DNA from 3 places in the Pseudomonas sp. C321 genome. Region 2 is predicted to be linked to each of the others. Evidence: riboswitches for the same ligand, from Rfam matches in the RefSeq annotation. Region 2 holds a riboswitch; each other region holds the start of a gene.
What was found. Region 2 has a riboswitch for cobalamin ahead of ACZRJ6_RS13130 (ABC transporter substrate-binding protein). Riboswitches for the same ligand answer to the same signal wherever they lie in the genome.

Region 1: it holds a riboswitch for cobalamin, as region 2 does, so the genes downstream of both, cobW (cobalamin biosynthesis protein CobW) here and ACZRJ6_RS13130 (ABC transporter substrate-binding protein) in region 2, are expected to answer to the same signal.
Region 3: it holds a riboswitch for cobalamin, as region 2 does, so the genes downstream of both, cobO (cob(I)yrinic acid a,c-diamide adenosyltransferase) here and ACZRJ6_RS13130 (ABC transporter substrate-binding protein) in region 2, are expected to answer to the same signal.

The regions. Positions count from the first base shown of each region.
Region 1 is NZ_JBUZRB010000013.1:27,034-37,029, forward strand. Features, by position in the region: gene cobN (cobaltochelatase subunit CobN) at 1-2,448, opposite strand, end outside; gene cobW (cobalamin biosynthesis protein CobW) at 2,452-3,513, opposite strand; cobalamin riboswitch at 3,613-3,814, opposite strand; cobalamin riboswitch at 3,857-4,081, shown strand; gene ACZRJ6_RS24615 (CbtB domain-containing protein) at 4,178-4,366, shown strand; gene ACZRJ6_RS24620 (CbtA family protein) at 4,378-5,082, shown strand; gene ACZRJ6_RS24625 (cobalamin biosynthesis protein) at 5,079-5,492, shown strand; gene cobM (precorrin-4 C(11)-methyltransferase) at 5,576-6,322, shown strand; partial or broken gene ACZRJ6_RS24635 (outer membrane lipoprotein carrier protein LolA) at 6,688-6,783, shown strand; gene nfuA (Fe-S biogenesis protein NfuA) at 7,105-7,689, opposite strand; gene ACZRJ6_RS24645 (fatty acid cis/trans isomerase) at 7,783-9,996, opposite strand, start outside.
Region 2 is NZ_JBUZRB010000004.1:70,473-80,468, reverse strand. Features, by position in the region: gene ACZRJ6_RS13155 (monovalent cation:proton antiporter-2 (CPA2) family protein) at 1-321, shown strand, start outside; gene ACZRJ6_RS13150 (DcrB/PsbP domain-containing protein) at 393-959, shown strand; gene ACZRJ6_RS13145 (alpha/beta hydrolase) at 986-1,717, opposite strand; gene cobF (precorrin-6A synthase (deacetylating)) at 1,729-2,484, opposite strand; gene ACZRJ6_RS13135 (histidine phosphatase family protein) at 2,541-3,098, opposite strand; cobalamin riboswitch at 3,218-3,422, shown strand; partial or broken gene ACZRJ6_RS13130 (ABC transporter substrate-binding protein) at 3,409-3,738, shown strand; gene ACZRJ6_RS13125 (transporter substrate-binding domain-containing protein) at 3,767-7,363, opposite strand; gene ACZRJ6_RS13120 (response regulator) at 7,407-8,033, opposite strand; gene ACZRJ6_RS13115 (MgtC/SapB family protein) at 8,423-9,139, opposite strand; gene ACZRJ6_RS13110 (lysine N(6)-hydroxylase/L-ornithine N(5)-oxygenase family protein) at 9,649-9,996, opposite strand, start outside.
Region 3 is NZ_JBUZRB010000001.1:242,246-252,241, reverse strand. Features, by position in the region: gene ACZRJ6_RS01120 (DUF2066 domain-containing protein) at 130-1,188, shown strand; gene ACZRJ6_RS01115 (AI-2E family transporter) at 1,232-2,305, shown strand; gene hda (DnaA regulatory inactivator Hda) at 2,536-3,240, shown strand; gene ACZRJ6_RS01105 (C40 family peptidase) at 3,455-4,099, shown strand; gene ACZRJ6_RS01100 (C40 family peptidase) at 4,244-4,777, shown strand; gene ACZRJ6_RS01095 (PQQ-dependent sugar dehydrogenase) at 4,856-6,169, opposite strand; cobalamin riboswitch at 6,269-6,505, shown strand; gene cobO (cob(I)yrinic acid a,c-diamide adenosyltransferase) at 6,584-7,195, shown strand; gene ACZRJ6_RS01085 (cobyrinate a,c-diamide synthase) at 7,192-8,532, shown strand; gene bluB (5,6-dimethylbenzimidazole synthase) at 8,529-9,179, shown strand; gene cbiB (adenosylcobinamide-phosphate synthase CbiB) at 9,176-9,996, shown strand, end outside.

The DNA.
Region 1 (9,996 bases), on a different contig from region 2:
GATGCGCAGGCTTTCGATCACCGCCTTGACGTCGTGCCAGCCGGGTTCTTCAAGTTGCTCGACCGGCCCTTCAAGCGCCTGCTCAATCAAGCGCGCGGCATACAGTTCCAGGCGCTCACGGGTGTCGCCAGCGGTGCGCCACAATTGTGGATCGATCGTGTGTAATACCTCGGGGCGAGCCCCGGCCCATGGCTCGGCCAGGGCGCAATCCAGCGGATCGAAGCCCAGTTCGAAAGCCTTGGCCAACACCCGCAGCAAACTCGATTGCGGACCACGGCCATCGCCACGGGGAATGCGTAGCAAAGCCAGCAACGTGTCGATGCGCAAGCGGCCAACGGGTGATTCACCGAAGATATGCAAGCCGTCGCGAATCTGCGACTCCTTCAGATCGCACAGGTAAGTATCCAGGCGCGGCAGCCAGATCGCCGCATCGGCGTCGCTGTCGAGGTTTTCGTCCAGTGCCAACTCTTGGTCGATGCGAGTTTCCCGCACCAGCTTGAGGATGTCCTTTTGCAGCTCCCTGGCTCGACGCGGGTCGAGCAGTTGCGCTTCGTAATACTCGTCGGCCAGCAGTTCCAGGTTACGTAATGGGCCGTATGTTTCGGCACGGGTCAGCGGCGGCATCAGGTGATCGATGATCACCGCCTGGGTGCGACGCTTGGCCTGGGCACCCTCGCCCGGATCATTGACGATAAACGGATAGATATTCGGCAGCGGGCCAAGCAATGCATCCGGCCAGCAATTTTCCGAAAGCCCGACGCCTTTACCGGGCAACCACTCCAGATTGCCGTGCTTGCCAACGTGAATCACTGCGTGGGCGCCGTAGGTCTGGCGCAACCAGAAGTAGAACGCCAGGTAACCGTGGGGCGGCACCAGGTCCGGGTCGTGATACACCGCGCTGGCGTCGACCTGATAACCCCGGGCCGGCTGGATACCGATAAACGTCAGGCCCAAGCGCAGGCCGGCGATCATCATGCGGCCGTCGCGGAACATCGGGTCGGTGTGCGGCGAACCCCAGCGTGCGAGCACCGCCTGCCGATTGCTTTCAGGCAGGCGGTTGAACATTGCCTCGTAGTCGTCCAGGCCCAGGCTTTGATGGCAGGGGCGCAGGTCGAGGCTGTCGAGGTCGTTGGTGATACCGCCCAGCAAATCCTGGATCAGTTGCGTACCACTTTGCGCTAACACGTCCGGCAGCGGATAACCTTCAATCTGCAACGCCCGCAGGATATTCAGCGCGGCGGCCGGGGTATCGAGGCCTACGCCATTACCGATGCGGCCATCACGGGTTGGATAATTGGCGAGAATCAGAGCGATGCGTTTTTCAGCATTAGGCACCCGCGCCAGGTCGACCCAGCGCCGCGCCAGGTCAGCGACGAAGTCCATGCGCTCAGGTTGCGCCCGGTAGCACACCACATCCGACTGGCTGCGCTCGCTGCGCCAAGCCAGGTCCTTGAAGCTGATGGGGCGGCTGATGATCCGTCCGTCCAGCTCCGGCAACGCAATGTGCATTGCCAGGTCACGGGGGCCAAGGCCTTGCTCGCTGGCCTGCCAGGCGGGTTCGTTGTCCTGGGCGCAAATGGCCTGGATCACCGGGATATTGCGGCGAAACGGTCGCAAGTGCGGCGCTTCGGGGCTGGATTGGGCGAAACCGGTGGTGTTGAGAATCACCGAAGCCTGCACCTCATCCAGCAAGTCCTCGACCACCGTCAGGCAGCCGGGCTCTTTCAAACTGGCCACAGCCATGGGCAATGGGTTCAACCCCGCTGCCTGCAGGCGCTGGCAGAACACATCGATAAAGCCGGTATTGGCTGCCTGCAAATGGGAGCGGTAGAACAGCACTGCTGCCACGGGAAGATCGGGCTGCCAGTCGGCCTGCCAATCACTCAGGCACGCGTTGGCTTTATGGGGATGATAGATCGCCGTACGCGGCAGGATTTGCGGCTCGGACCAGCCATAGTCGCGCCCCAGATACCCGTTGGCCAGGCAGCGATAGAAATCCAGCGCATTGCCCAGGCCGCCCTGGCGCAGGAAGTGCCAGAGCCGATCGCGCTCTTGCGCGCTGACGGTACTCAGGCCGCTGAGTTCCGGGTCTGGACGGTCGTCACCCGGCACCAAAATCAGTTGCACACCGCGCTCGGCCAACTGCACCAAACGCTCGATACCGTAACGCCAATAACCGATCCCACCATGCAGTGAAATCAGGATGACCTTGGCGTGGCGCAGCACCTCATCGACATACAGGTCGACCGAGGCGTGGTTCTGCACCTGCATCGGGTTGGCCAGGCGCAGGCTCGGGTAATCCTCGGGCAACTGCTGGGCAGCTTCGGCCAGCAGCGCCAGGCTGGAGTCGCCGCTGCACAGGATCACCAGTTCGGCGGGGGTTTGTCCAAGGTCGGCAATGTTGTCATCCGAGACGAAACCGCCGGGCTGGGTCCTGAGCAGGTGCATGGCTTAAACGCTGAGGGCAGCGCGCAATTGCGCTTCGAGCAAGGTGGCGTCCAGTTCCTGGCCGATCAGCACCAGATGTGTGGCGCGCGGCTCATCGGCGCGCCAGGCGCGGTCGAAGTGCTTGTCGAAACGGGTGCCCACGCCCTGGATCAGCAGGCGCATTGGCTTGTTGGGGATTGCGGCGAAGCCCTTGACCCGCAGGATGCCGTGCCGGACCACCAGTTGGGTCAAGGCATCGAGCAGCAGGCTTTCGTCGGCTTGTGGCAGCTCGATGGAAATCGAGTCGAAGGCGTCATGGTCGTGGTCGTCTTCACCTTCGTGATGATGATCGTGATGGCTGTGGCGGCTGTCGATGTGCTCTTCGGAACCGGCACCCAGGCCAATCAACACGTCCAATGGCACGCGACCGCTGCTGGCTTCGATGATCTTCACCGCTGGCGGCAACTCTTCAGCCACTTCCAGGCGCACGCGGGCCAGGTCTTCGGCGCTGATGAGGTCGGATTTGTTGAGGATCACCAGGTCGGCGCTGGCCAGTTGGTCGGCGAACAGCTCGTGCAGCGGCGATTCGTGGTCCAGGTTCGGGTCAAGTTTGCGCTGGGCATCCACCTGATCCGGGAAGGCAGCGAAGGTGCCAGCAGCCACGGCCGGGCTGTCGACCACGGTGATCACCGCGTCAACGGTGCAGGCGCTGCGAATTTCCGGCCATTGGAAGGCCTGGACCAACGGTTTTGGCAGGGCCAGGCCCGAGGTCTCAATGAGAATGTGGTCGAGGTCGCCGCGACGGGCTACCAGCTCGCGCATTACCGGGAAGAACTCTTCCTGGACGGTGCAGCACAGGCAACCGTTGGCCAGTTCATACACGCGGCCGTTGGCTTCTTCTTCGGTGCAACCGATGGAGCACTGCTTGAGAATTTCACCGTCAATGCCCAGCTCGCCGAATTCGTTAACGATCACGGCGATGCGACGGCCCTGAGCGTTGTCGAGCATATGGCGCAACAAGGTGGTTTTACCCGAACCGAGAAAGCCGGTAACGATGGTGACGGGGAGTTTGGCCAGTGTTTTCATCGGATGCCCTTTGGCAAGGTGGCGGGCAGACGGGACGATTGGCCCTGCGGCGGCGCGCAGAAGCCCATTTCGCCACCGGATCACCCCGCCCGGTTGAAAGTTGAGAATCGTAGCGAGGCAGGTCTCCTGGCTTGGGGCTTGCCGGTCTTGCGACTGGCGCTGGCTGCGCCTTCCCGCCTTGTTCAGGCAGTGGCGTGGCAGTCAGATCAACCCTTTACAGTTGCGGGGGCAGCCGCGGCATCAACCGCGTTCCCTTCTTAGCTTCGACCTGGGCCGAAGAACCTCGAAGGCGCAAGGCTACAGGGGCTCGGTCAATTTGACTACCATCCCTCACCCATGCTCTCCTACACATCTTGTTTCGGGTGCCCTTCACAGGGTGAAACGGGAAACCGGTAAATCATGTGCTTGACTCAAGCCATGACCAGTCCGGTGCTGCCCCCGCAACGGTAAGCGAGCGAAGCATCAGATCCACTGTGCCGAGATGGCATGGGAAGGCGATGCTTTTAGGTCGACTCTTTTCAAGAGCCCCCTCGCAAGCCCGGAGACCGGCCCGATCAATCAAATAACAAACCCGCGGTGGGCGGGCGCTGTTCAGAACTCTGCGTGCCTGGCTCGCAGGGTTTTCATGCGCTCGTTTCACCCTGACACTCGAAAGGGACGTGCCATGTCGATCATCAGCAGCACCTCGCATACCGCAAGCAACACCGCCACCTTGAGCCAACGCCTGACCGCGGCCATCGGTGCGTCGATTCTGGGCGCGTGCCTGGTCTATTTCGCCGGTTTCTCCCATATTGAGGCCGTGCACAACGCCGCCCACGATACCCGCCACAGCGCCGCGTTCCCGTGCCACTGAGACCTGCCGACATGATCAAGCGAATTGCCCAAACCGCAGGTTTCACCGGCCTGTTGGCTGCCCTGTTGCTGACCCTGCTGCAAAGCTTCTGGGTCGCGCCGCTGATTCTCCAGGCGGAAACCTTCGAAAACGCCCCCGCGGCTACCCAGATGCATGAGCATGCCAACGGCACCGCTGCCGCTCACAGCCACGACGCCGAGGCCTGGGAGCCGGAAAACGGCTGGCAGCGCGTGCTGTCCACCACGGGCGGCAACCTGGTGGTCGCGGTCGGCTTCGCGCTGATGCTGGCCGGCCTCTACACCTTGCGTGCGCCAACCCGCACCGCTCAAGGCCTGTTGTGGGGCCTGGCGGGTTATGCAACCTTCGTCCTCGCGCCAACCCTTGGCCTGCCACCGGAACTGCCGGGCACTGCTGCGGCTGACCTGGCGCAACGGCAAATCTGGTGGATCGGCACGGCCGGTTCCACTGCCGCCGGTATTGCGTTGATCGTGTTCGGTCGCAACTGGCTGCTGAAAGTGTTGGGCGTGGCAATCCTGGCGGTGCCCCATGTGATTGGCGCGCCGCAACCGGAAGCCCATTCAATGCTGGCTCCTGAAGCGCTGGAAGCGCAGTTCAAGATTGCCTCGCAATTGACCAACGTTGCCTTCTGGCTGGCCCTGGGCCTGATCAGCGCCTGGCTGTTTCGCCGTAACCGTGACGATCAATACTCAGCATGACCACTGACAACACAGCGCCGACCCTGGTGGTCGGCCTGGGTTGCCAGCGTGGCTGCGACACTGACACCCTGCTTGCCCTGTTCAACAAGGCCCTCGACGAGGGCGGCATCGATCGCCAACGCATCACTGCACTGGCCAGTATTGATCTCAAACAGGATGAACCAGGGCTGTTGGCATTGGCCAAGGCCTTGAACCTGCCGCTGCAGTTTTTCAGTGCCGGGCAATTGGCACTGTATGAACCCCGGCTCAGCCACAAGTCGGCTATCGCCTTCGCCCATACCGGCTGCCATGGCGTTGCCGAAAGTGCCGCCCTGGCCTTGGCTGAACACTTGGCCCAGGGGTCGGCGAGGCTGCTGATCACCCGTCAGAAAAACGCCCAGGCCACCTTTGCGTTAGCCAGTTGCGGCTAAAATCTCGATAATCGCCTGCCTTGATCATGAGCAATCTTCATCTGAAGCCTTGCACGCTTGTTTTTTTTGCATAGGAAACCGTCATGACCGTCTTTTTCATCGGCGCAGGCCCCGGCGATCCCGAACTGATTACCGTCAAGGGCCAGCGGCTGATTCGCAGCTGCCCGGTGATCATTTATGCGGGCTCGCTGGTACCGGCCGCCGTGCTGGAAGGTCATCAGGCCGAACAGGTGATCAACAGCGCCGAACTACACCTTGAGCAGATCATCGGTTTGATCAAGGCCGCCCACGAAAACGGCCAGGACGTGGCACGGGTGCATTCCGGCGACCCTAGCTTGTATGGTGCGATTGGCGAGCAGATTCGCTGGCTGCGGGAGCTGGGCATTCCCTTCCAGATCATTCCGGGCGTGACAGCCGTGGCCGCCTGTGCGGCGCTGCTGGAGGCTGAACTGACCCTGCCGGATATCGCCCAGAGCGTGATTCTGACCCGCTATGCCGATAAAACTGCGATGCCGGCGGGAGAGTCATTTAATAGTCTGGCCAGCCACGGTACGACTATGGCGATTCATCTGGGGGTCAATCATCTGGAGAGGATCGTCGCTGAACTGCTGCCTCACTACGGCGCCGACTGCCCGATTGCCGTGGTGCATCGTGCAACCTGGCCAGATCAGGATTGGGTTATTGGTACGTTGGCGGATATTGCCGAAAAGGTAGCGGCCAAGGGGTTCAGGCGGACGGCATTGATTGTGGTGGGCCGGGTGTTGGCCAGTGACGGTTTCAGCGAGTCCTCGCTGTATCGCGCAGGTCATGCGCACTTATATCGGCCTTGAGTATTCCCGGATGCTAATGCAAAACCCTGTGGGTTGGGTACATATCCGTTATTTTAGTCAGGGCGGCTTAGGGTTACGCCCTTACGGCGTGTCACTTTTGAAAAGAGCCCAAAAGTAACCAAAAGGCTCTTGCCCCACCACTTGGCGCCTCGCCTAGGCTCGGCATGCCTTCACTCCGGCATTGCTCCGTGGGCCGCCGCGATGGGCCATCCTTGGCCCAGCGCGGCTAAACCGGCGTCCTGCCGGTTTACCCACGGATCAATGCCTGCGTTCAGCCATCGTGGTTAACGGGGCGCCTTAGATCAAAAGCAAAAGCACGGCGGCCTGGTAGCCGACCTGAGTGGTGAAAAGCAAAAACGTATCCCATGCCCACTGTAGGAGCGAGCTTGCTCGCGATGGTCGTTAACGATGACGCTGGTTTCCTGAGTCACCGCGGCGCCCTCAGGTTCTTCGCGAGCAAGAACTAGGCGTCCCCCTCGCTCCTACAGAAAAGCGGATTGGCGCTGGCTTTGCTCTGCTTTTGATCTGGCTCTTGATCTGCCTGCCCATAAAACCAGAGGCCAATAGGTAGGGCAGGAGCGTTTTGGTTACTTTGCCGCTTTTGCAAAGTGACACGCCGTAAGGGCGTAACCCTAAGTCGCCATTACCGCAGCAACGGATATGTACTCAAACCTGCCCCACACTTAACCCTAATTATTACAAAACCCATATAACCCATTGAATTAAGATCATAAAAAAACGGCGCTCACGGGGCGCCGTTTTTCATGCTCGCAGCGAACACCTTAGTAGTAGGCGTTTTCTTTCTGCGTGTGGTCAGTCACGTCACGTACACCCTTGAGCTCGGGAACCCGCTCAAGCAAGGTGCGCTCGATGCCTTCGCGCAAGGTCACGTCCGCCTGGCCACAGCCCTGGCAACCGCCGCCGAATTTCAACACGGCAATACCGTCATCCACTACGTCGATCAGGCTGACTTGGCCGCCGTGGCTGGCCAACCCAGGGTTGATCTCGGTTTGCAGGTAATAGTTGATACGCTCGTTGACCGGGCTGTCGGCGTTGACGCTCGGCACCTTGGCGTTAGGCGCTTTAATGGTCAACTGGCCGCCCATGCGATCGGTGGCGTAGTCAACCACGGCATCGTCAAGAAAGGCTTCGCTGAAGGCGTCGATGTACGCGGTGAAGCTCTTGAGCCCCAGGGCGGTATCTTCGGGTTTCTCTTCCCCCGGCTTGCAGTAGGCAATGCACGTCTCTGCGTACTGGGTGCCAGGCTGGGTGATAAAGACACGGATACCGATACCTGGAGTGTTCTGCTTGGACAGCAGATCAGCCAGGTAATCGTGGGCGGCGTCAGTAATGGTTATGGCAGTCATGGAAAATCCTCACAGGCTTGCCGGCAGTTTACGCCAATCATTGCGGAGGCACAAAGTCCTAGTATTTTTGTCGGAAAAGAAAACGCGCCGTAATCAAAGGTTTTCATAGCGATTCATGTCCAATACGCCCTCTTCCATCGGCGTGGTTTCACGGATGTACTGCGACAAATCGTGGAAATACAGCCAGAACTGCGGATGACTGCGGCGCACACCCCAGCGGTCGACGATTCTCTCAAACCGCTTGGCGTCCTTGGCGTATTCCATGTCTTCGACGAACTCGGGCACGTCTTCGGCAGCAATATTGAATATGAAGTTCGGATAGCTGCTGAGCACGCCAGGATAAATGGTCAGGGTGTCCAGACCAGGCTGATAGCGATAGGCCTCACCGAGCATGAACGCTACGTTGCTATGGGCGCGATTGCGTAACAGGCTGTAAACCTCGCGCTTGCCGCTACGGGTCTCGATGCGCAACATCGTCGCTTCAGGCAGTTGCTCGATCACCTTGAGGCCCGCCGCAGGTCGGGAGGTCAGGCGACTCAACGCCTGCTCGACGTCTCGCAACGCCGGATCAATTGCGGGCCGCGAACAGTACGCGCCGATGCAGCGGTTGATCGGGTCAGGGCTCGCATTGAGGTCGCCATAACGGGCAAGCAACTGGTTGGCGAAATCGCGCTTGGGGTCCTTCTCATCCAGCTTCAGCCCGCTGGGCTTGTCATTATCGATGGCCTCATAGTCCAGCCACAGCTTGACCTTGCCGCTGTTCTGGTACCAGTCATCGAGAAATCCGTCCCGGGAGTCGGCTGGCATCAAGCGCAGGAAGTTCTGCTCGGCGCCGTTGCGGATCAGGTCGAAATACAGCCGGGTCTGCGCCTGGTGGGAGACATTGCCGAACACGTCAAAGTTGACCGCCAACTGGTAATAGGTCCGCTCCAGCAGCGGATAGTCGAACAACCACATCGTTTGCGGTACTTCGCCGATCAGGCCCTTGTTCACTGACGCGCTGTCGAAATGGCGGAAGATCGACAGCAAGGCATTGTCATTACCTGTCCACAGGCTCGACCAACTCGGCGGCGGCAGATCCGCGTAGCTGTCCCGGCGCAGGGCTTCGTATTCGTTGCGCTTGTCGCGGTAGGCCCGCCACAGGCTCAACACACTGCCCACATCGTCGTTCTGCCCCGGCATCGCCAGCAACGGCGTGGTCTGGCCGCGATAACGGGCGTCGGTGATGTACAGGTCGTGCTCGGGGTCCTGGAACAGGGTCCAGTAGTTGTCGCGGATCACGTCAGTGGCGATTTGCCCACGGCATACCGGCCCGCGAATAAAGGTGCGTACGAAGTATTCGGCGTTATCCAGCATGAACTGGTAGCGCGCCTTGGCCGGGATGGCCTCGAAGGTCTCGAACGGATTGGCCCGGCGTGCAGGACCATAGCCAGGCAGCGCGTGGACCTGCCAGTCGCCGCTGTAGAACAGCGACTTGATCCGGGCCATTTTCTCGGCGCTGAACGGGTACGTGATATGCGTCTTGTGGACGATAACCCCTTGCACCGGCCACAAGCGGTAGTACACCTGGATGCCCGGGTCGTCATTGGGTCTGCGGGTGTTGATCAGGTCAATCGGCTGGCCGCTGGGCGTACGCGAGCGCACCCACTGGAAATAATGCCCCGGCTCGCCGCCCTCTAAATAGATATGGGCAAGGAACAGATGCTCGTAGAGCCAGCGCGCCACCAGGCTTTCCCGCGCACCGGGCTGATTGAGCAGGTTTTCCCACTGCTGCACTTGCAAGGCCTCCTGGGCACTCGGCGCCAGCCCTTGTTCATCGATGGGTGCACCGGAGGCCAACCAGCGTTGCAGGGTCTGGTACTGCTGGTCGGTCAGGCCGGTAACTGCCAGGGGCATGCCTTCCCTGGGGTGGTCGCTGGCATAGGCATCGAACTCCCCCGGCAGCGGGCACATGTTTTCCCGGTTCAGGCCCAGCACAATCTCGGCGGGCAACTTGGCATTGGGCGCCAATGGCGTCTTGTGGCCCAGGTCGAGCATCCGCGCCATCAACGCCGCCTGGCTGCCTTGGGCGTCCAAAACCGAACCGAAGCCCAGCGCCTGCCACTGCGCCTTGCCGAACGCATCGTAAAACAAGCGCGTGGGCTGCGAAGCCTGGCTGCGCTCACCGTCGTAGACCGCAACCTTGCTCGCGCCCCGTGCGGCACCTTCGCCGCTGCCCAGGTTGAGCTGGCAGGCCGAGTCGTAGCAGGCATGGCAGGCCACACACTTCTCGGTGAAAATCGGCTGGATATCACGGGTATAGGAAAG
Region 2 (9,996 bases):
CCGCACATGAAGATCATCGCCCGCGCGCGTAACCGCCAGCACGTCCATCGCCTGGTGGACCTGGACGCGTCACCAGTACGCGAGACGTTCTACTCCAGCCTGGAAATGAGTCGTCGTACCCTGGTGGGACTAGGCCTGAGCCAAACCCAGGCCGATGCGCGGATCAACCGCTTCAAGAACCACGACCTGCAACTGCTGGCCGTCCAGCATGCGGTGTACGACGACGCGGCCAAGGTCATGCAGTCAGCTCAGGAGTCCCGCGCGGAGCTGGCGCGGTTGTTTGAGATGGATCGGTTGGAGGAAGAGTCCGACAAGGCGTGAGGATGGACATGAACGACATTGCGAATTTCTGACAGAATACGGCGCAACTTCGTTCTTTCCTGGAGAGCTTCATGGCCACCCTCACCAAGACCGCAGCCTTCTTGGCGCTCGCGCTGACCGCAAGCTTGGGCGCCTGCCAAGTGTTCGCCGCCGACAAGCCAGCCGGCCAGACCATCTCCACCCTGGACGGCAAATTCACCTTCGGCCTGCCCAAGGCCTACACCGCCGATGCACTGCCGGCCGGCGATGAAGCCCACGGCACCGCGGGCGCCAGCGGCACGATGTACACCAACCAGGCGGGCAAAAGCGTGGTGATCGTGGCCGAGACCCTGCGTAATGACGGCATCACCATCAAGGACAACGACCCGCAATTTCTCGACGGCGCGGTGACTGGATTCGTCAAGGAGCAAAGCGCCACCCTGCCAGACTTCAAGAAACTGGGCGAAATAAAGCTGGTCCTCAAGGGCTTGGGCATGCGTCAGGTTGACAGCACGGCGACCATGGGGGGCGGCAAGACCCTGACCTCGACATTCTTCGCCGGCTCCGGCAATCACCTGCTGGTAATCCAGGCGATTTCCCGGGCCGATGATGCCAAGGGACATGGCGTGTTGGTGAAGCAGATTACGGGCGGCAAGTAAGCCGATTTCCACGGCTATTGCTTTGTTTAGGGCAGGCTCTTTTGGAGCCAGTTCTTCAGGTCCTGCACTTCGGCATTACTGATGGTATGGGTCATGCCCGGATAACCATGAAACTCCGGTTTCAGCCCCAGGCCCGACAACACCTCATTGGCCCGCGTGGCCGAGGCATACGGCAACGCTTGGTCCAACGTGCCATGGCCGATAAAAATCGCCAGCTTGCCCAGTTGCTCATCCGGCTTGAACTGAGTCTTGAGCTGAGCCTTGAGCACCGGCAACACGCTGCCACTCAACGCCGCGATCCCCCGCAGCATTTGCGGCTGCCGTAAGCCCACCTCGTACGACATGATCGCTCCCTGGCTGAACCCCACCAGGAATACTCGGTCGCTCTGGGTGTGATACTTGGCCGTGGCCTGGGCGACAAAGTCCTCGATCAGCCGTGCGCTGCTCTGCAAATCGACGGTCTCGCCATCGTAGTCGCCATTGCCGGGCGTCTTGCGAAACCAGCGATAGCCATCCTCATCCACCGTTCCCGGTGCTCGAACTGACAGGTAGCTCCAGGTCGACGGCAGTTCATCCCTGAGACCGAAAAGGTCCTGCTCATTGCTGCCAAACCCATGGAGAAAAATCACCAGGGGCTGGTTGCGTGAATCACTTTGAGTCTGCTCCAGGTACGACAGCGGCAAATCCGTGTGCAGGGCAGATTGGGCGTGGGCGACACCCGCACACAACGTCAGCGCCAAGACGATCAGTTTGAACATGGGGATCAACCTCAAGGCTTGCGCAGCAAATAAGTGTCCATGATCCAGCCGTTGGCCTGGCGCGCCGCCTTGCGCACACGCTCAATCTCATCGGCAACCTCAGCCACCTTGCCGCTGATGAGGATCTCGTCCGGCGTACCGAGGTAGGCGCCCCAATAGATATCCACGTCCTTGTCCGCCACGGTGCGGTAGGAGTCCTCTGCATCGAGCATCACCACCAACGTATCGGCGTCACTGACCTGCCCCGCCGCCAACCGGCGACCTGTGGTGATCTCGATGGACCGGCCGATGCGGTTCAGCGGCACTTTGTGCTGGGCCGCCAGGGCCTGGACGCTGGTGATGCCGGGGATGACTTCGAACTCGAATTCACAGCGGCCAGTGGCGAGGATTGCCTGGAGGATGCGGATGGTGCTGTCGTACAGCGCCGGGTCGCCCCACGCCAGGAATGCGCCCACTTCACCGTCGGCCATTTGTTCGTTGATCACCCGCTCAAAGGTCTGCTGCTTATCGCGATTCAGGTCCTGCACAGCGGTGGTGTAGTCGATTTCACCGCGCACTCGCTCGGGGCAATCAGCCTCGACAAAGCGGTAGTCGTGATCGGTGATATAGGTCTCGCAGATTTCCCGACGCAGGTCGATCAGCTTGTCCTTGCTCTGGCCCTTGTCCATCAGGAAAAACACGTCGGTGCGGTTGAGCGCCTTGACCGCCTGCATGGTGATGTAGTCGGGGTTGCCGGCGCCAATGCCGATGATCAGGATGCTCTTCATGGGAAAGTCTTCATGAGGTGTTCTCAATACGGGGCGGCGATTTTGCCATGTTCCGGCTACGAGGCGTGAGTTTCCAGGCGCAGGCGCCAGACACCGTTGAAACGCAGCTCGGTGGATGACAGCGGCTCCACGTCGATCAGATTGAACATCGCGACCGGACATTGCATGACGTGCAGCAAGGCAGCACGGATGATGAAGGGATGGGTCACCGCCACCACGTGTCCTGGATTAGCTTCGAGGGTTTGCATCCACTGCCCTACCCGCTTGCAGACCTGTTGCACCGATTCGCCACCATGAGGGGCGCTGGTGCTGTCGGTAAGCCAGGTCATCAACTCGTCGCGGTCGACCTCGTCGATATCCTGGCCCTGCCAACTGCCGAAATCACCATCGCGCAAGGCTTCATCGACCTTTGCGCCGTTGCCGAACAACGTTGCCGTTTGCCGGGTTCGGGCTTCAGGACCACAGAGCAGGCGCAGGTTTTTCTTGAAACGCCCGGCCAGCGATAACGGCACCTGCCGCCAATCCATCTCCAGAGACTGGTCGATAGGGAATTGACCGCGTTTCTGATACGGCGTCGTGGCGTGGCAAACAAGGGTCAAACGTGTGGCCTGCATCCCCTTCTCCTCTGGTGTGGGAATCACGTGTGCAGTCAATACTGCGCCAGCCCCTTGCCTGACAAGCCAATTGTTCGGAAATTTCCCCGCCAAGTTGACGAGCGGACTTGCGAATGTTCAGATGCTGCCCTGTTTCAGGTGCCTCATGCCGCCGTGCATGGGGTGAAACGGGAAACCGGTACGCTCATCCGAGCAAGTCCGGTGCTGCCCCCGCAACGGTATACGCGTGACCTCTTCGACACACCACTGTGGCCAAACCGCCATGGGAAGGTGAAGGGCTCCAGACGCGTGAGCCCGGAGACCGGCCTGGAGTATCTCCATGGACGCCGACCTGGCCAGCGCCCAGGCGTTGATCGAGCCTGGCAAACCGTTATCAGTGTTCTACCTGGACAGCGAAGTCAACGGCCTGGACAGCGAAAGCCGGCGCAGTTTCGTCACGACCCTGTTGGCCGCCGCCAGCCGCAAGCGCCAATTGCTGACCACAGACCCAGTGTTGTCGCGCCTGCGGGCGGTTCGGGAAAACCGCATGATCGATATCCCGTTTACCCACCTGGTACCCACGGTTGGCAGCGCCAATGTGGTGCTGGGACTGGCGCGGCAGTTCAGGGACATGCGCCAGGAGTTATCCCCAACTCTCTGAACGACTGAAAACCAGGTTCGCATACCAGTCAATGCTGATTGCAATAGGTCAATAGCGTGTGAAGCAGGTGGTCGATAGCCTCAGATACACCTTCAACCGCAGGCGCCAGTGCCTCACGATCCTGCTGTTCACAGGCCTTCTCCAATACCTCACAGCAGCGCGTCAATACCTGCGCGTTGACCATACGAGCACCGCCCTTGGCCCTGTGGGCCAGGTCATGCAACCTGGGGAAATCCTGCGTGCGCAGCAGTTGCGGCAGTAACCCGTGGTCCACCTGCAAACTGTCGAGCAATGGGGCCAGCAGCTCTTTAAGCGCCTGGGTGTCAGCGCCTGTCAACTTTACCAGGTGGCTCAAATCAATATTCGCTAGCGGCTCGGGCTCAAAGGGCTCGGCAATCGAGGGCATCCCGGTACGTGAAGCCAGCGCCGCGCGCAGGTCCTCAAGGCCGGAAGGTTTAAACAGGCAACCGTCCATTCCGGCCTGCAGGCACAGGTCCACTTCCTCAGGCTGAGCGTTGGCGGTAAAGCCCAATAACAAACAGGGGGCCAGGCCTTTGGCCTGCTCTTGCCTGCGAATATCCCGCGCCAACTCGTAGCCATTTTTAAACGGCATGTTGCAATCGGTGATGACGCCATCAAAGCACTCCTCTTGCCAGCGCTCAAGGCCCTGAATACCGTCCTCGGCGGTACTGATCCGATGCCCGAGAAAGCTCAGTTGTCGGGCGAGCAGCAAGCGGTTGGCGGGATAGTCGTCCACCACCAGAATATTCAATACATGGGCCGCAGATGTTTGCGGGGTAGCCGATACCGCCGGGGTGGGCGGTGAAACAGTAGCTGCCAACGATAACGTCACGTCGACCCGCGTGCCCTGCCCAACGACACTGCTCAGTTGTAGTTGACCGCCCATCATCTCGCACAGGCTGCGGCTGATCACCAGTCCCAGGCCAGAACCGCTGCGGGCCGCCTGCTCGGTGTTGCGGCCCTGAACAAAGGGGTTGAACAGCCGCGCCTGGTCGTCGGCGCTGATGCCAATCCCCGTGTCCTCCACCCATAACTTCAGACTCAAGTAACCGCTGGCAACGGCCGGCGCCCCCTGGGCACTGAGCCGAACCTGGCCGCTGCTGGTGAACTTGATGGCGTTGCTCAAGAGGTTGGATACCACCTGTTTGAAACGCTGCGGGTCAATCAGCACAGGACGATCAATCAGCGGATCTAGCTCCACCTGCAGCGACAAGCCTTTGGCCCGCGCCAGGCCCTCGAAAATCCGCGCCGTTGATTTCAGCAATTCATGCAAGTTCGAGGGCTCCAGGGTCAAGGACAGGTGCCCGGATTCGATGCGTGCAATGTCGAGAATATCGCCGATCAACTCCAACATGCCCCTCGACGCATCGGACGCCACTTCCAGGGCATCGCGGTCTACCCGGCCCTGTTCGGCGTTTTTCAGGGCCAGTTCGATCATGCCAATAACCGCATTCATGGGAGTGCGAATCTCGTGGCTCATGGTTGCCAGGAAGGTGGTCTTGGCCCGGTTGGCGGCATCGGCGCCTTCCATGGCCTCCTGCAATTGCCCCAGCAAACGCTGACGTTCGCTGACATCCACCCAGCCAGCAATCATGCCCACCACCTTTTCGTCACCGTCACGGTACGGCAGCATCCAGTGGTAAATGGTCAAGGTCGCGCCGCCTGGAGCCTTGAGTACACGGTCGTGTATCTGCGGCTCTCCCTGCTCCATCAGCCGCAGGTAGTCCTCATGATAGGACTGGGCCTGGGGCGGGTTGCCCGTATCGGTCTCAACTACCGTTTTGCCGATCACGTTTTCAAGCTTGAAGCCGAACACCTCAAGGTAAGCGCTGTTACAGGCCATCAGCCGCCCCAGGCGATCACGAACATAAATCGGATGCGGGGTGCCGTCGATCAGTACGCTCATAAAACGCATCTGATCACTCAGGGCTCGCTCGGCCTGGGCTCGCTTGCGAATCAGGCTGCGCAGGTAGATCACCCAGCCCAACGTCACCAGCAAGAGCAGTGCAGCCAGGGAAAAAACCTGGATGATCGTATTACGGTGCTGTGACCAGTAGCCGTCTTCGATGACTACTTCAGTGCGCCAGCGATTGGTAAACTCATCCATTTCCTGAGGCGTAATGCTCAATAGCGCCTTGTCAAGGATCGAGTACAGCTCCAGTTGGCTGCGGTTGACCCCAAAAGTGATACGGGCAGGCTGCGAGCCAACCGTGCTGGTCACGCGCAAACGGTCACGGTACTGACGGGCAATTACGTAGCGGGCGCTGATCAGCGAGTTGAGCGCCGCATCAGCCTCGCCGCTGGCCACCAGCTCCATGGCCTGCACGGGGCTCTGCACCTCCACGAACTTTATGCCGGGATAATCCTGGGTAATTCTTTCACGCAGGACATTGCCACCAATCATCGCAAGGCGCTTGCCCGGCATGTCCTCCAGTGTGAGCGGATTGCCTGTGCCGCTGCGACTGACCAGTACGAAGGGGTTGGTCAGGTACGGGCGGGTAAAACGTATCTTCTCTTCGCGCTCCATGCTGGGGGTGATAACCCCCATCATCTCGACAGCGCCAGCGTTGACCTGATCAACTTGCCAGGGAAGCGAGCCGCCGCGCACCACATCGAACTTCAGCCCGGTACGCAAGCTGACCTGGGCCAGGACCTCCGCACTCAAGCCCTGAAACTGGCCCTGTTCGTTGAAAAATGAAATCGGCACAAACTCGTCGAGCACCGCCACCTTTACCCGCGGATGCTTGTCCAGCCAGCGCTGTTCACTGGCACTCAGGCGCAGGCGGGCCTTGCCGATGAAACCGAGATTGCCAGCGCTCCAGCGGCGCAGGATCTCCATTTGCTCGCTGACCGGGATCACTTGCAGCGCCGCATTGACGATGCCTAGCAGTCGGGTGTTGTCGCGCGAGAATGCGAAAGCGAAAGGATTGACCTCCAGTGTAGAAAAGTCGGCCATGCGTACGTTATTGAGGTGGTTTTTAATGATCAGGTAATTGGTACTGATCGCATCCCCCAGGTAGACATCCGCCTGGCCGAACGCAACAGCGCCAATGGCTTCGAAGGTCGACGGGAAAAGTTGCAACCTAGCGTTGGGGTAAAACGCCTCTACCGCCGCCGGTTGCATGTAGTGATAGAGCATCGCCAAGCGCTTGCCCGCCAAGTCGGGGCTCAGGGCCTGGCTGTCATCCATGCGCGTCACTAGCGTCGGTTGGTCGTTGGCATACGAACGCGATAATACAAGCTGCGGGTCCGCCGCCTCATAACCGTTAGCCGATCCCAGAAAGTCCACCTCGCCGCGCTTGAGCGCCGCGATCACCTCATTGCGACTGTCGTAGCACCGAACCAGGACCGTGACGTTCAAGGCCTGGGCGATCAGCCCTGCGTAATCGGCAGTAATGCCCTCTAGGTCACCATTATTGTTAGTCAAATCAAACGGCGCATAATCAGGGCCGGAGACCCCCATCACCAACGTGCGCCGCTCTCGCAACCAACGCCAGTGCGACTCACCCAGGGTCACCGGCTGACCGTCAAAGTAGGAGTGCCCCAGTAAATGCAGGGACCGTGGTTCGCCAAAGGCCAAGCCCGCGGTGGATAACAGGCTCATCAACAAGAATGCTGTGAACCACCGGCCCAAGGAAACTGACATTTCAGATCAGATGGTTGCGCTGAGCGAACTTGGACAAGTGCACCACCGACGACATGCGCAGTTTCTCCTTCAATCGGGTTTTATAGGTACTGATGGTCTTGTGGCTCAACAGCATATCCTCAGCGATATCCTTGTTGCCCAGGCCAAGGGCCAGTTTCTGCAACACCGTCAACTCACGGTCCGACAATGCAGCCACCAGTTGTTGCTCGGTGGATTGCAAGTCATCCCGGCGCACAGAGCTTGTGGGCAGGCTGGGAAAGCAACTGTAGTTGGACATGACGGCCTTGATGGCTTTTTGCAGCTCATCCAACTCGCCGGTTTTTGCGACAAAGCCCATCGCACCAGCACGCATGCAGCGCGTTGAGAAAAACACTGCCAGGTAGGAGGTCAACACCAGGATTTTGCACGGCAGGCCCAGCGCCTTGATCCGGCTGATCACCTCCAGCCCACCCAGCTTGGGCATGGCCAAGTCGAGGATGACCAGGTCCGGCCGCTCCTCCCTGGCGATCTGCATGGCGTCAGCGCCATTGCCCGCCTCAAAAATCTTGTCGAAGCCTTCCTGCTTCAACAGATACTTAACGGTTGCACGAATGAACGGATGATCATCCACTATTAACGCTTTGCTCATGCGACTCCCCTGGGAAGACACCACCCTGATTGATTCCATTACCGACGACTCGATCATTTCATCAAGGTGCCAGTACCCTTGCACATCACGCGGGGCCTATCTACCTGTGAGAAATCACAGTTCCGACGAGCGGCGCTGTATAAACAGGAACAACTCAGATACGCCTGGCCCCGGTTCTTGAAAAGACAGCACCTTCAATTCCGACTAGGTGCAAGGGCGCAACATTAGCAATGAAGGGACGCTTCAACTGAAGGGCAAGTCCTAGTGGCTTGTAGGACTTCTCCTCACAAAAACATAGTCAACGTTGCTGACTCACCAGGTGGGAGGCAGGGCGCGTGGCCCCGAGACATGGTAAAAAACTGCTGTTGGGTGGGGTTGAGGGACGAAGGCTACTCGGTAGTGCTGGGGCTCCAGAACGCTTGAACTACCAGTGTCGACGTGGAAATGCGCGCTACCAGCGCATCCAGCTCATCCCCATCTACCGACGTCACCGCCAGGGTGGCTTCGATTTCCACCTCATCACTACCAAATGGCCGCACGTCGACATCACTGGCCGGGTAGTTACAGCGCGCCAGTTCCGCCTCCAGCAACGCCAGCACGGCCTTTTGCTGAGTACGCCGGGCGATCACGTAAAGGACGTTGGTGACCTCGGCAGACACCACATCCAGCGGCTGGCGGTTGATATTGTTGACGATCGGCCGCAACAAGGTATTGGCCGCCAGTACAAACAACGTGCCGAGCAACGCTTCAAGGATCAGGTCGGCACCGGCGCAAGCCCCCACGGCCGCCGAGGCCCACAGCGTGGCTGCGGTATTGAGCCCACGCACATTGCCTTCCTCGCGCATGATGACCCCAGCGCCAAGAAAGCCGATGCCGGACACCACGTAGGCGACCACCCGCACCGCGCCTTCGGCACCGCCCAGGCGGTTGGCCATGTCGACGAAAATTGCCGCCCCCACCGCCACCAGCACGTTGGTGCGCAGGCCCGCTGTGCGCTGGCGGTACTGACGCTCAAAACCGATCAGCCCGCCGAGGATGAACGCGGCGCTGAGACTGACCAGAGTATCGATCAAGGAATTGAGGTTAATGTTGTTGATGGCTTGCATCAGAAATCTCCATTTATTGCCAGCCAAACCGGCGGATGTAAAAGCCTTTCACCGCCAGGGTCAGCGCCATGTAGGCCAACAGAATCAGCGGCAGGAACACGGGCACGGCAGGCTTGGCCCGCCTGTCGCAAACGACAGGCGCGTCCGTAGTCCCGTGAGATGAGTCACGGACTGTTCAGCGTCGATGAGAGGGACGTCGGGGTGCAGGCCTGGAATGGCCGCTACCGGGATGCCGCTGCTCGCTTATTCGGCGAGACAACGGCATGGGATATGCGCGTTATCTTGCCGAGAATGTGCCGGTTACCGAGACCGGCCGACAACTGTCACTCGAACAAGTACCCACTGAGGGTCTCCGCTATTGATAAAAACGCGCGAAGCTTACGCCCCGTTTTCTGGAGGGTAAACCGTAGGAAAGTTTCCGTATGGGGAATAAGAAGATTCTTCAGGAAGGGTTCAGGTAGCACGTCTGCAGGAACCAGGCGCCCTCCTGGTTCCTACAGTTTTCGCTATCAGCTGGCCGTCGCGAGCAACAAATCCCGCATCGACCGCCCCTGCCCGCGACTACGATCATGCTCATACAACGAAGCCGCAATCTCATCCGCCCGAATCGGCAATATCGACAGCAACGTATCACTCAAGCCATGACTGGCCTGGCTAAACCCCTGCATATAGATCCCCGCCCTGCACCTTTCATCGGTCACCACCCGGTAATCGCGGCTGACCTCAAAGTCACCCATGTACGTCTCAAGCGGCGCCAGCAACTGGCGATGCATCTGCCGCTCATACCCGGTCGCCAACACCACCGCATCATAGTGATTCAGGCTGGTTTCCCCAGTCGCGTTATGACGCAACACCAA
Region 3 (9,996 bases), on a different contig from region 2:
TATCGTTATGACGGTACAAAAACTTACCAGGATCTTGTGAATGTTTTGCTGGTCGCTGTGGTCACAGCCTTGCTTAACAGTGCTCACGCGGTCTATTCCAGCCGCTTTTTTGTCGTTCGGGAATCTTCCATGCGTTTGTGTAAATTCTTTTTTGTAGGCTGTTTGTCATTGGTCAGCCTGGCGAGTCATGCCGAAACCCTCAATGGCCTCTATCAAGTACTCGAACCTGTCAGCAGCCAGACGCCGGATGAGCGCGCCCAGGCGACCCAGCGTGCCTTGGAAACCCTGGTGATTCGCTTGACCGGCGACGCCAAGGCAGCCAAAGGCCCCGGCCTGGCGGCAATCCGCAAGGACCCGCAACAAATCATCAGCCAGTACGGCTACGACGCCGGCCCGCCTGAAAGCCTGCAGGTAGATTTCGACCCGGTCAGCACCGATCGCGCCTTGCGCGAAGCAGGCCTGGCGCTGTGGGGCAGCAATCGGCCATCGATCCTTGGTTGGTGGCTGAGTGATTCCACCGAAGGCAGCAGCCTGGTCGGTGACGGCCAGGCCGCTGCACAGCCATTGCGTCGCGCGGCCCAGCATCGAGGTTTGCCGTTGCGCCTGCCGTTGGGCGATCTCGATGAGCAGATCGTCGCCACCGCACCTAATCTTGAAAGCGCTGACCCAGCGCCACTGCGCTCGGCGTCGGAACGTTACGGTGCCGATGCCATGCTGGCGGTGCATGCCCGTGAAGAGGGCGGGCAATGGCAAGCCAAATGGCGTTTGTGGCTGGGCGATAAAGCCGAGCAGGGCACCGTCCAAGGCGCAGATACCGCGGCCCTGGCCGACGCGGTGCTGTTGGCCGTGAGTGAGCGCCTGGCGCCGCGCTTTGCAGTCAAGGCGGGGGCAACCAGCGAGCAACTGCTTGAGGTGCAGGGCATGACCCTGGAGCGCTACGCTGCCTTGGGGCACTTGCTGGAGCCGTTTGGCGCGCAACTGCAACGGGTTGATGGCGGTCGTATCATCTATCGGGTCAATGGCAGCGCCGACCAGTTGCGCACCCAGTTGAGTCTGGCAAAGTTGCAGGAGGTGCCGGCCGGTGAGGTGCCTGCACCTGCGCCCGTCCAGCAGCCGACGGCCGAAGGTGCGCAACCGGCGCCCGCGCCGCAGGTCGAGCCGACGCCGCAACTGCGTTTTCGTTGGTAACTGTTCTTCCTTATATAGAAGCAACTAACAGATGGAGTGGTTTATGGCGGATTCGCGTCGTTGGGTGTGGCTTGGCGGGATCGTCGTGCTGTGCGTTTTTGTATTCTTGCTGCATTCGATATTGACGCCGTTCCTGGTTGCGCTGCTGCTGGCCTATCTGTTCGATCCCTTAGTGGATCGCCTGGAAAAGGTTGGGTTGTCGCGCACCTGGGGTGTGGTGGCGGTGTTTGCGCTGTTCACCCTGATTGTCATGGCGCTGCTGCTGGTGCTGGTACCGATGTTGGCCAAGCAATTGTTTCGCCTCTATGAGTTGGCGCCGCAAATGCTCGATTGGCTGCAACACACTGCCATGCCTTGGGCTCAGGCCAAGCTTGGCCTGGCCGATGGCTTCTGGAAATTCGACAAGGTCAAGGCCGCCATCAGTGAGCACATGGGGCAGACCACCGATATTGTCGGGATTGTCCTCAGTCAGGCGACGGCTTCCAGCCTGGCGCTGATTGGCTGGTTGACCAATCTGGTGTTGATCCCGGTGGTGGCGTTCTACCTGCTGCGGGACTGGGACCTGATGATGGCGAAGATCCGCAGCCTGTTGCCGCGTAGCCGTGAGGAGCGCATCGTCTCCCTGGCAGGAGAGTGCCATGAAGTGCTCGGCGCGTTCGTTCGTGGTCAGCTGCTGGTGATGTTGGCCTTGGGGATTATCTATGCGGCGGGGCTGATGGCAATCGGTCTGGAACTGGGCCTGTTGATCGGCCTGATTGCTGGCCTCGCGGCGATTGTGCCGTACATGGGGTTTGTCATTGGCATTGGTGCGGCGCTGGTGGCCGGGCTGTTCCAGTTTGGCGGTGACTTCTACCCGATGCTGGGGATTGTCGCGGTATTCATGGTGGGCCAGGCGCTGGAAGGCATGGTGCTGACGCCATTGCTGGTGGGGGATCGGATCGGTCTACACCCGGTGGCGGTGATCTTTGCGATCCTGGCGGGCGGTGAACTGTTTGGCTTTACCGGCATCCTGCTGGCATTGCCAGTGGCGGCAGTGATCATGGTACTGGTGCGCCATGTGCACGACCTGTACAAGGATTCAGATGTCTACACCGGTGTCGACGAGCCCAATCTATAAGGTCGAGGTTCAGCGCTCCCTCACAAACCCGGCTCAGTGCCGGGTTTGTCGTAGTTGCTCCCCAGGCCAGTGGCCGTGGCGTCAAATAATCTCTACGAAATCCAGCACGTTAACGCAAACCTTTGATTTTGCTTGTGGTCTGCTGCATTGTGCACCCGGCGTCACGGGTATAAACTTTGCACACTTTTCACAGAGGCCACTAACGGTCCGATTGGAACCGTTCAGTCAGCATGAAACCGATTCAGCTGCCCCTAGGTGTGCGTCTGCGTGACGACGCTACCTTTATCAATTACTACCCAGGCGCCAATGCCGCTGCACTCGGCTATGTCGAGCGGCTTTGCGAAGCCGACGCCGGGTGGACCGAAAGCCTGATTTACCTCTGGGGCAAGGACGGCGTGGGGCGTACCCACTTGTTGCAGGCCGCTTGCCTGCGTTTTGAGCAGATGGGCGAACCGGCGGTGTACCTGCCTTTGGCCGAGTTACTGGATCGGGGCACCGAAATCCTCGACAACCTTGAACAATACGAACTGGTTTGCCTGGATGACCTGCAAGCAGTTGCGGGGCGGGCGGATTGGGAAGAGGCGCTGTTTCATCTGTTCAACCGCTTGCGTGACAGCGGGCGGCGCTTGCTGATTGCTGCGTCCACCTCGCCTCGGGAGTTGCCGGTGAAGCTGGCGGATCTCAAGTCTCGCCTGACCCTGGCACTGATTTTCCAGATGCGCCCACTGTCTGATGAAGACAAGCTGCGCGCCCTGCAATTGCGTGCGTCCCGTCGGGGCCTGCACCTTACCGATGAAGTCGGGCACTTTATCCTCACCCGTGGCACCCGCAGCATGAGTGCGCTGTTCGAATTGCTCGAACGCCTCGATCAAGCCTCTTTGCAGGCCCAGCGCAAGCTGACTATTCCTTTCCTGAAAGAAACCCTCGGCTGGTAGCCAGCCCTTTAAAATAGGGGCTCTTGGCATTTTGCAGGCGCCAGAAATTCTGCGTTTTAGCCTGTTTGGCCACGCAAAAGGGTCTTGTAGGGGTTTAAGGGCTTAGATGTCATGGCCCAAACAAGAAGTCACATGGATCACGATTGAATTTGCAAATCGATATGATAGAAGGCATAGTCTCGGCTTCTTTACACATCCAGCCACGGTCGTGCCCATGCTAAATCGCTTCGCACCCCTCGTGCCTCTCGCACTTGTTACCCTGTTGTTTGGTTGCGCCACCCACCCTCAACAGGTGGCTGAGCAGCAAAAGCCTCAACAACACAATCAACAAAAATTTGTCGCTGCGCAGTCTTCCACTGCTTACCAGGAAGCTGTCTATTCAGAAGAAGTAGCGACAGAAAAAGAACTGGCTGAGTTTTCCGACAGCAAGCCTTATCAGCTTCCAGTTCTGGCCGACAGCATCCTCGAGCGCGGTCTGTCCCTGGTCGGCACCCGTTACCGTTTCGGCGGTACCTCTGAAGCCGGTTTCGATTGCAGCGGTTTCATCGGTTACCTGTTTCGCGAAGAGGCCGGCATGAAGCTGCCGCGTTCCACTCGTGAAATGATCAACGTTGATGCACCGTTGGTCGCTCGCAACAACCTCAAGCCTGGTGATCTGCTTTTCTTTAGTACCAATGGTCGTGGTCGCGTCAGTCACGCCGGTATTTACCTGGGCGATGACCAATTTATCCACTCCAGCAGCCGTCGTAGCGGTGGCGTTCGGGTCGATAAGTTGGGCGATAGTTACTGGAGCAAGACCTTTATCGAAGCCAAGCGCGCCCTGGCCATGGCCCCGACTACCGTTACCTCCCGCAAGTAAAGTTAAAGTGATACTTGAAGTTTGACGTGTAAGCGCTAGAATCCTTGGATATTGTTGTGAGCTGATCGCGCGAGCTTTGCTTGCGCGGTCTGGTTTTCAGCCTTCGGTAACGAAAGCCGCATCCAGATCAGGATCGTTCTGCCCATGTCGACCTCGGCCCGCCTAATTCTTGTCATTTGCGCCGCGCTGCTCAGCGCCTGCGCAAGTCGTCCACCTCCCGTGGCCGTCAAGCCCAAGCCGGTGTTCAACTATTCCACCCAAACCTTTTCTCCGGCTGCCGAAGACGTACTTTTTCGTGCGTTGGGCCTGGTCGGCACGCCTTATCGCTGGGGCGGCAATACGCCGGACTCGGGGTTTGATTGCAGCGGCCTGATTGGTTTTGTCTACCGTGACGCTGCCGGTATCTCCTTGCCACGCACCACCCGCGAACTGATCGTGATGCGTGCCCAGGATGTGAGTGAAGATGCCCTGCAAACCGGCGACCTACTCTTTTTTGCCACCAATGGCGGCTCGCAGGTCAGCCACGCGGGAATCTATGTGGGCGAAGGGCGCTTTGTGCATGCCCCGCAAACGGGCGGTACGGTGAAGCTGGACACGCTATCCAAGGCGTATTGGCAGAATGCGTACCTGAGCGCCAAGCGCGTATTGCCGCCGGAGCATCTGGCGCGTAATCCCTAAGAAGCAGCTACAAGCTTCAAGCTATGAGCTGCAAGAAGGCGCCTAACGGCCACTTGCAGCTTGAGGCTTGTTAGCAGGTTATTTAGTTGCTGACACCCGCCACACTTTATTCCCCACATCATCGGCCACCAGCAAATCCCCCAGCTGATCGATCACCACGCCCACTGGCCGGCCCATGGCTTTTTCATCGCTGTTGAGGAACCCGGTCAGCACATCCACCGGTTGCCCTTTTGGCTTGCCCGCTTCAAACGGCACAAAGATCACTTTGTAACCACTGTGAGGCTTGCGATTCCACGAGCCATGCTGGCCGATAAACGCGCCGTTACTGAACGGTGCTGGCAACTTGCTGCCCTCGGCGAAGGTCAGACCCAGTGATGCAGTGTGCGGGCCGACCGCATAGTCCGGCGCAATGGCCTTGGCCACCAGGTCCGGGTCTTGTGGAGTCACGCGCACATCGACGTGCTGGCCGTAGTAGCTGAACGGCCAGCCATAGAAGCCGCCATCCTTGACCGAGGTGATGTAGTCCGGCACCAGGTCGCTACCGATTTCATCCCGCTCGTTGACCGCCGTCCACAGTTTGCCGCTTTGCGGCTCCCAGGCCATGCCGTTGGGGTTGCGCAGGCCAGAGGCGAAGATGCGGTGCTGGCCGGTGGCGCGGTCTACTTCCCAAATCGCCGCCCGACCTTGCTCCGCTTCCAGGCCGTTTTCCGCGACGTTGCTGTTGGAGCCGACGCTGACGTACAGCTTGTTGCCATCCTTGCTGGCCACCACGTTTTTGGTCCAGTGATGGTTCAGAGGGCCGCCCGGCAGGTCGACGACCTTGGTGCCAGCCTCCTTGATGGAGGTTTCGCCTGACTGATAAGGGAAGCGCAACAGCTTGTCCGAGTCAGCGACGTACAGGTCGTTGCCCACCAGGGTCATGCCGAACGGCGAGTTGAGGTTTTCCAGGAACACCGTGCGGGTTTCAGCGACGCCATCGTGGTCGGCGTCCCGCAGCAGGGTGATGCGGTTCGGGCTCGGCACGCCAGCGCCGGCTCGGCCCATGACCTTGCCCATCACCCAGCCGCGAATGCCCTTGGAATCGTCCGGCTTGGGCGGTGCGTTGGTTTCCGCCACCAGCACATCACCATTGGGCAGTACGTACAGCCAGCGCGGGTGATCCAGGCCTTCGGCGAACGCTGCCACCTGGGTGCCGGCCGCCGCAGTGGGCTTGACGCCGTTCGGCCAACCAATCGCCGGGGCGATATTCACGGTGGGGATCAGGGTTTTGTTCGGCTCCGGCAGCTTGGGCGAGGGCCCGGTGCCGTCGGACACTTGCAAGGTGGAACTATCACCGCAAGCGGCCAGGGTGCCAGCGACCATGATGAGTAAGGCGAGTCGGGTCTTATGCATGTTTTTCTCCTCAATACCTGTAGTCATAGAGGCACGACGCGCTGCGATGGTTCAAGTGCGCCGCCAGCTTTAATTGACGCTCCACCCCCAACCCACTAACCTTCGCCGCTTGTTTCAGGTGCTCTGTGGCGTGTGCGTCAACAGAGTGAAACAGGGAAGCCGGTGAGTGAGCGCACTTGTACACAGTGAAGCCACGATCCCGGCGCTGCCCCCGCAACGGTAAATGAGTCAAGACGGTGCTTTCGCCACTGTATCGCCCCGCGATATGGGAAGGCGCACCCTCGGCGCGCAACGCCACTCATGAGCCCGGAGACCGGCCTGATTCATCCAACAGCATCACGGTGGGCGATGCTTGGCTGTTTGCTTTCTCTTTTCCTGCCCGCCGTTTTTGTCCAGCCCCAACGGAGAGCTGCCATGACTGAATCCCCCGATCGTGACGAGCGCCACCTGGCGCGCATGCTGCGCAAAAAAGCGGTGATCGACGAGCGCATTGCCAATTCACCGAACGAATGCGGATTGCTGCTGGTGCTCACCGGCAATGGCAAAGGCAAGAGCAGTTCAGCCTTTGGCATGCTGGCCCGGGCCATGGGCCACGGCATGCAGTGCGGTGTGGTGCAGTTTATCAAGGGCCGCAACAGCACCGGTGAAGAGCTGTTCTTCCGCCGCTTCCCCGAGCAAGTGCGTTTCCATGTGATGGGCGAAGGCTTTACCTGGGAAACCCAGGACCGCCAGCGCGACATCGCCGCGGCCGAAGCCGCCTGGGTGGTGTCCCAGGAAATGCTGCGCGATCCGTCCATCGGCCTGGTGGTGCTGGATGAGTTGAACATCGCCCTCAAGCACGGCTACCTCGACCTGGACCAGGTCCTCAGCGACCTGCAAGCCCGCCCGCCGATGCAGCATGTACTGGTCACCGGCCGCGGCGCCAAGCCGGAACTGATTGAAATGGCCGACACCGTCACTGAAATGGGCGTGCTCAAACACGCGTTCCAGGCCGGTATCAAGGCACAGAAGGGCATTGAACTTTGAAGCAGTCCCGTCACTGCCCTGCAGTCTTGATCGCCGCGCCGGCGTCAGGCCAGGGCAAAACCACCGTCACCGCCGCACTGGCCCGCTTGCACCGCAATCTCGGGCGCAAGGTCCGCGTGTTCAAGTGCGGCCCGGACTTTCTCGACCCGATGATCCACGAGCGCGCTAGCGGTGCGCCGGTCTATCAATTGGACATGTGGATGGTCGGCGAGCAGGAAAGTCGGCGGCTGTTGTGGGAAGCGGCGGGGGAGGCCGACCTGATTTTGATCGAAGGCGTCATGGGCCTGTTCGACGGCACGCCGTCCAGCGCTGACCTGGCGCGGCATTTTGGCGTGCCGGTGCTGGCGGTAATCGACGGCACGGCGATGGCCCAGACTTTTGGCGCTTTGGCCTTGGGGCTCGCCCGTTACCAGCCTGATCTGCCGTTCGCCGGGGTGCTGGCCAATCGCGTCGGCACCCTGCGTCATGCGCAGTTGCTGGAAGGTAGCCTTACCGAAGGCCTGCGCTGGTACGGCGCACTGTCGCGGGAGACCGGTATCGAGCTGCCGAGTCGTCATCTTGGGCTGGTGCAAGCCAGCGAATTGAATGACCTGGATCTGCGCCTGGATGCCGCCGCGCAAGCGTTGGGTAGCAGTTGCGAGGTAGCGCTGCCGCCGCCGGTAGAGTTCGCTGCGCCTGAGCCGATAGAGGCCGAACCGTTGCTGGCCGGTGTACGGATTGCCGTTGCCCGTGACGAAGCCTTTGCCTTTACCTACGGCGCCGGCCTCGACTTGTTGCGAGCGATGGGCGCTGAGCTGCGCTTCTTCTCGCCGATTCATGATTGTGAACTGCCAGAAGCTGACAGCTTGTACCTGCCCGGTGGTTATCCGGAACTGCATCACCTGGCGTTGTCGCAAAACACTTCGATGCTGACCGCCATCCGCGCCCACCATGGCGCCGGCAAGCCCTTGCTGGCCGAATGCGGCGGCATGCTGTATTTGCTGGACTCGCTCACCGATGTCGATGGCACCCGCGCCGAATTACTCGGACTGCTTCAGGGCGATGCTGTGATGCAAAAGCGCCTGGCCGCCCTGGCGCTGCAAAGTGTCGATTTGCCCGAAGGCGTTCTGCGCGGCCACACCTACCATCATTCCCTGACCAGTACCCAATGGCAGCCGATTGCCCGGGGCCTGAGCCCCAACGGCGGACGCGGCGCCGAGGCGGTTTATCGGCAGGGACGGATGACCGCCTCTTATGTGCACTTTTATTTCCCGTCCAACCCGACAGCGATTGCAGCGTTATTTGTGCCAGACACCCAGGCCAATGTGGGAGCGGGCTTGCCCGCAATGAGGCCATGACCGACAACACCTTCCCCCAGGCCGACCGCGAAGCCGTCTACCGGGCCATCGCCGAACGCCGCGACATGCGCCACTTCAGCGGCGGCACCGTCGCTCCCGAGCTGCTTCACCGTTTGCTGCAAGCCGCCCACCAGGCGCCCAGCGTCGGCCTGATGCAGCCGTGGCGTTTCATCCGCATCAGCGACCGCGACCTGCGGGGCAAGATTCAGCAACTGGTGGAAGAAGAGCGTATTCGCACCGCCGAAGCCCTCGGCGAGCGTTCCGACCAGTTTATGAAGCTCAAGGTCGAAGGCATCAACGAGTGCGCTGAGGTGCTGGTGGCCGCGCTGATGGATGACCGCGAACGGCATATCTTCGGCCGTCGCACCTTGCCGGAAATGGACATGGCGTCCTTGTCCTGCGCGATCCAGAATCTATGGCTGGCATCCCGGGTCGAAGGGCTGGGCATGGGCTGGGTGTCGTTGTTCGAGCCCCAGGCTCTGGCCGATCTGCTGGGTTTGCCGGCGGGCGCCAAGCCCCTGGCGGTGCTGTGTCTGGGCCCGGTGGCCGAGTTCTACCCGGCACCGATGTTGCAGCTGGAAGGCTGGACTGAACCGCGTCCATTGAGTGACATGCTGTATGAGAATTATTGGGGAGTGAGTCAATGAGTGTGGCCTTGCTGAGTGTCGCTGCCGTGGCGCTGGATGCGCTGCTGGGCGAACCCAGGCGCTGGCATCCGCTGGTGGCATTCGGTAATTTCGCCGGGCGTATCGAGCAGCGTTTCAACTCGGGTGGCCGAGGCTGGCGCAGCCATGGCGTGACCGCCTGGGTGATCGCGGTGGTGCCGCTGACCCTGCTGGCCACGGCCTTGTCGTGGGCGCCGTATGTGGGTTGGGTGATCGAGATCCTCGCGTTGTATTGCGCCCTCGGCATGCGCAGCCTTGGCGAACACGTGGCGCCCGTGGCCCAGGCCCTGCGCAGTGATGACCTGGACGAGGCGCGCAAGCGCGTCGGTTATCTGGTCAGCCGCCAAACCAGCGAGCTGGACCACACCGAAGTTGCACGCGCCGCCACCGAGTCGGTATTGGAAAACGGCAGCGATGCGGTGTTCGCCGCGCTGTTTTGGTTTGTCATCGCCGGCGTGCCCGGTGTAGTGCTCTATCGCTTGAGCAATACCCTGGATGCGATGTGGGGTTATCGCAACCAACGTTTTGAACGTTTTGGCTGGGCTGCGGCGAAGATCGACGATCTGCTCAACTATATTCCTGCAAGGTTGGTGGCGTTGACCTACGCGCTACTGGGCAAAACTCGGCTGGCGCTCAAGTGCTGGCGCACTCAAGGCCCGACTTGGGACAGCCCCAACGCCGGTCCGGTGATGGCTGCGGGCGCAGGTGCCCTGGGTGTCGAGTTGGGCGGGGCAGCGATTTATCACGGCGAACTGCATCAGCGTCCGCAATTGGGCGAAGGTGTGCCGGCGAGTGCCGA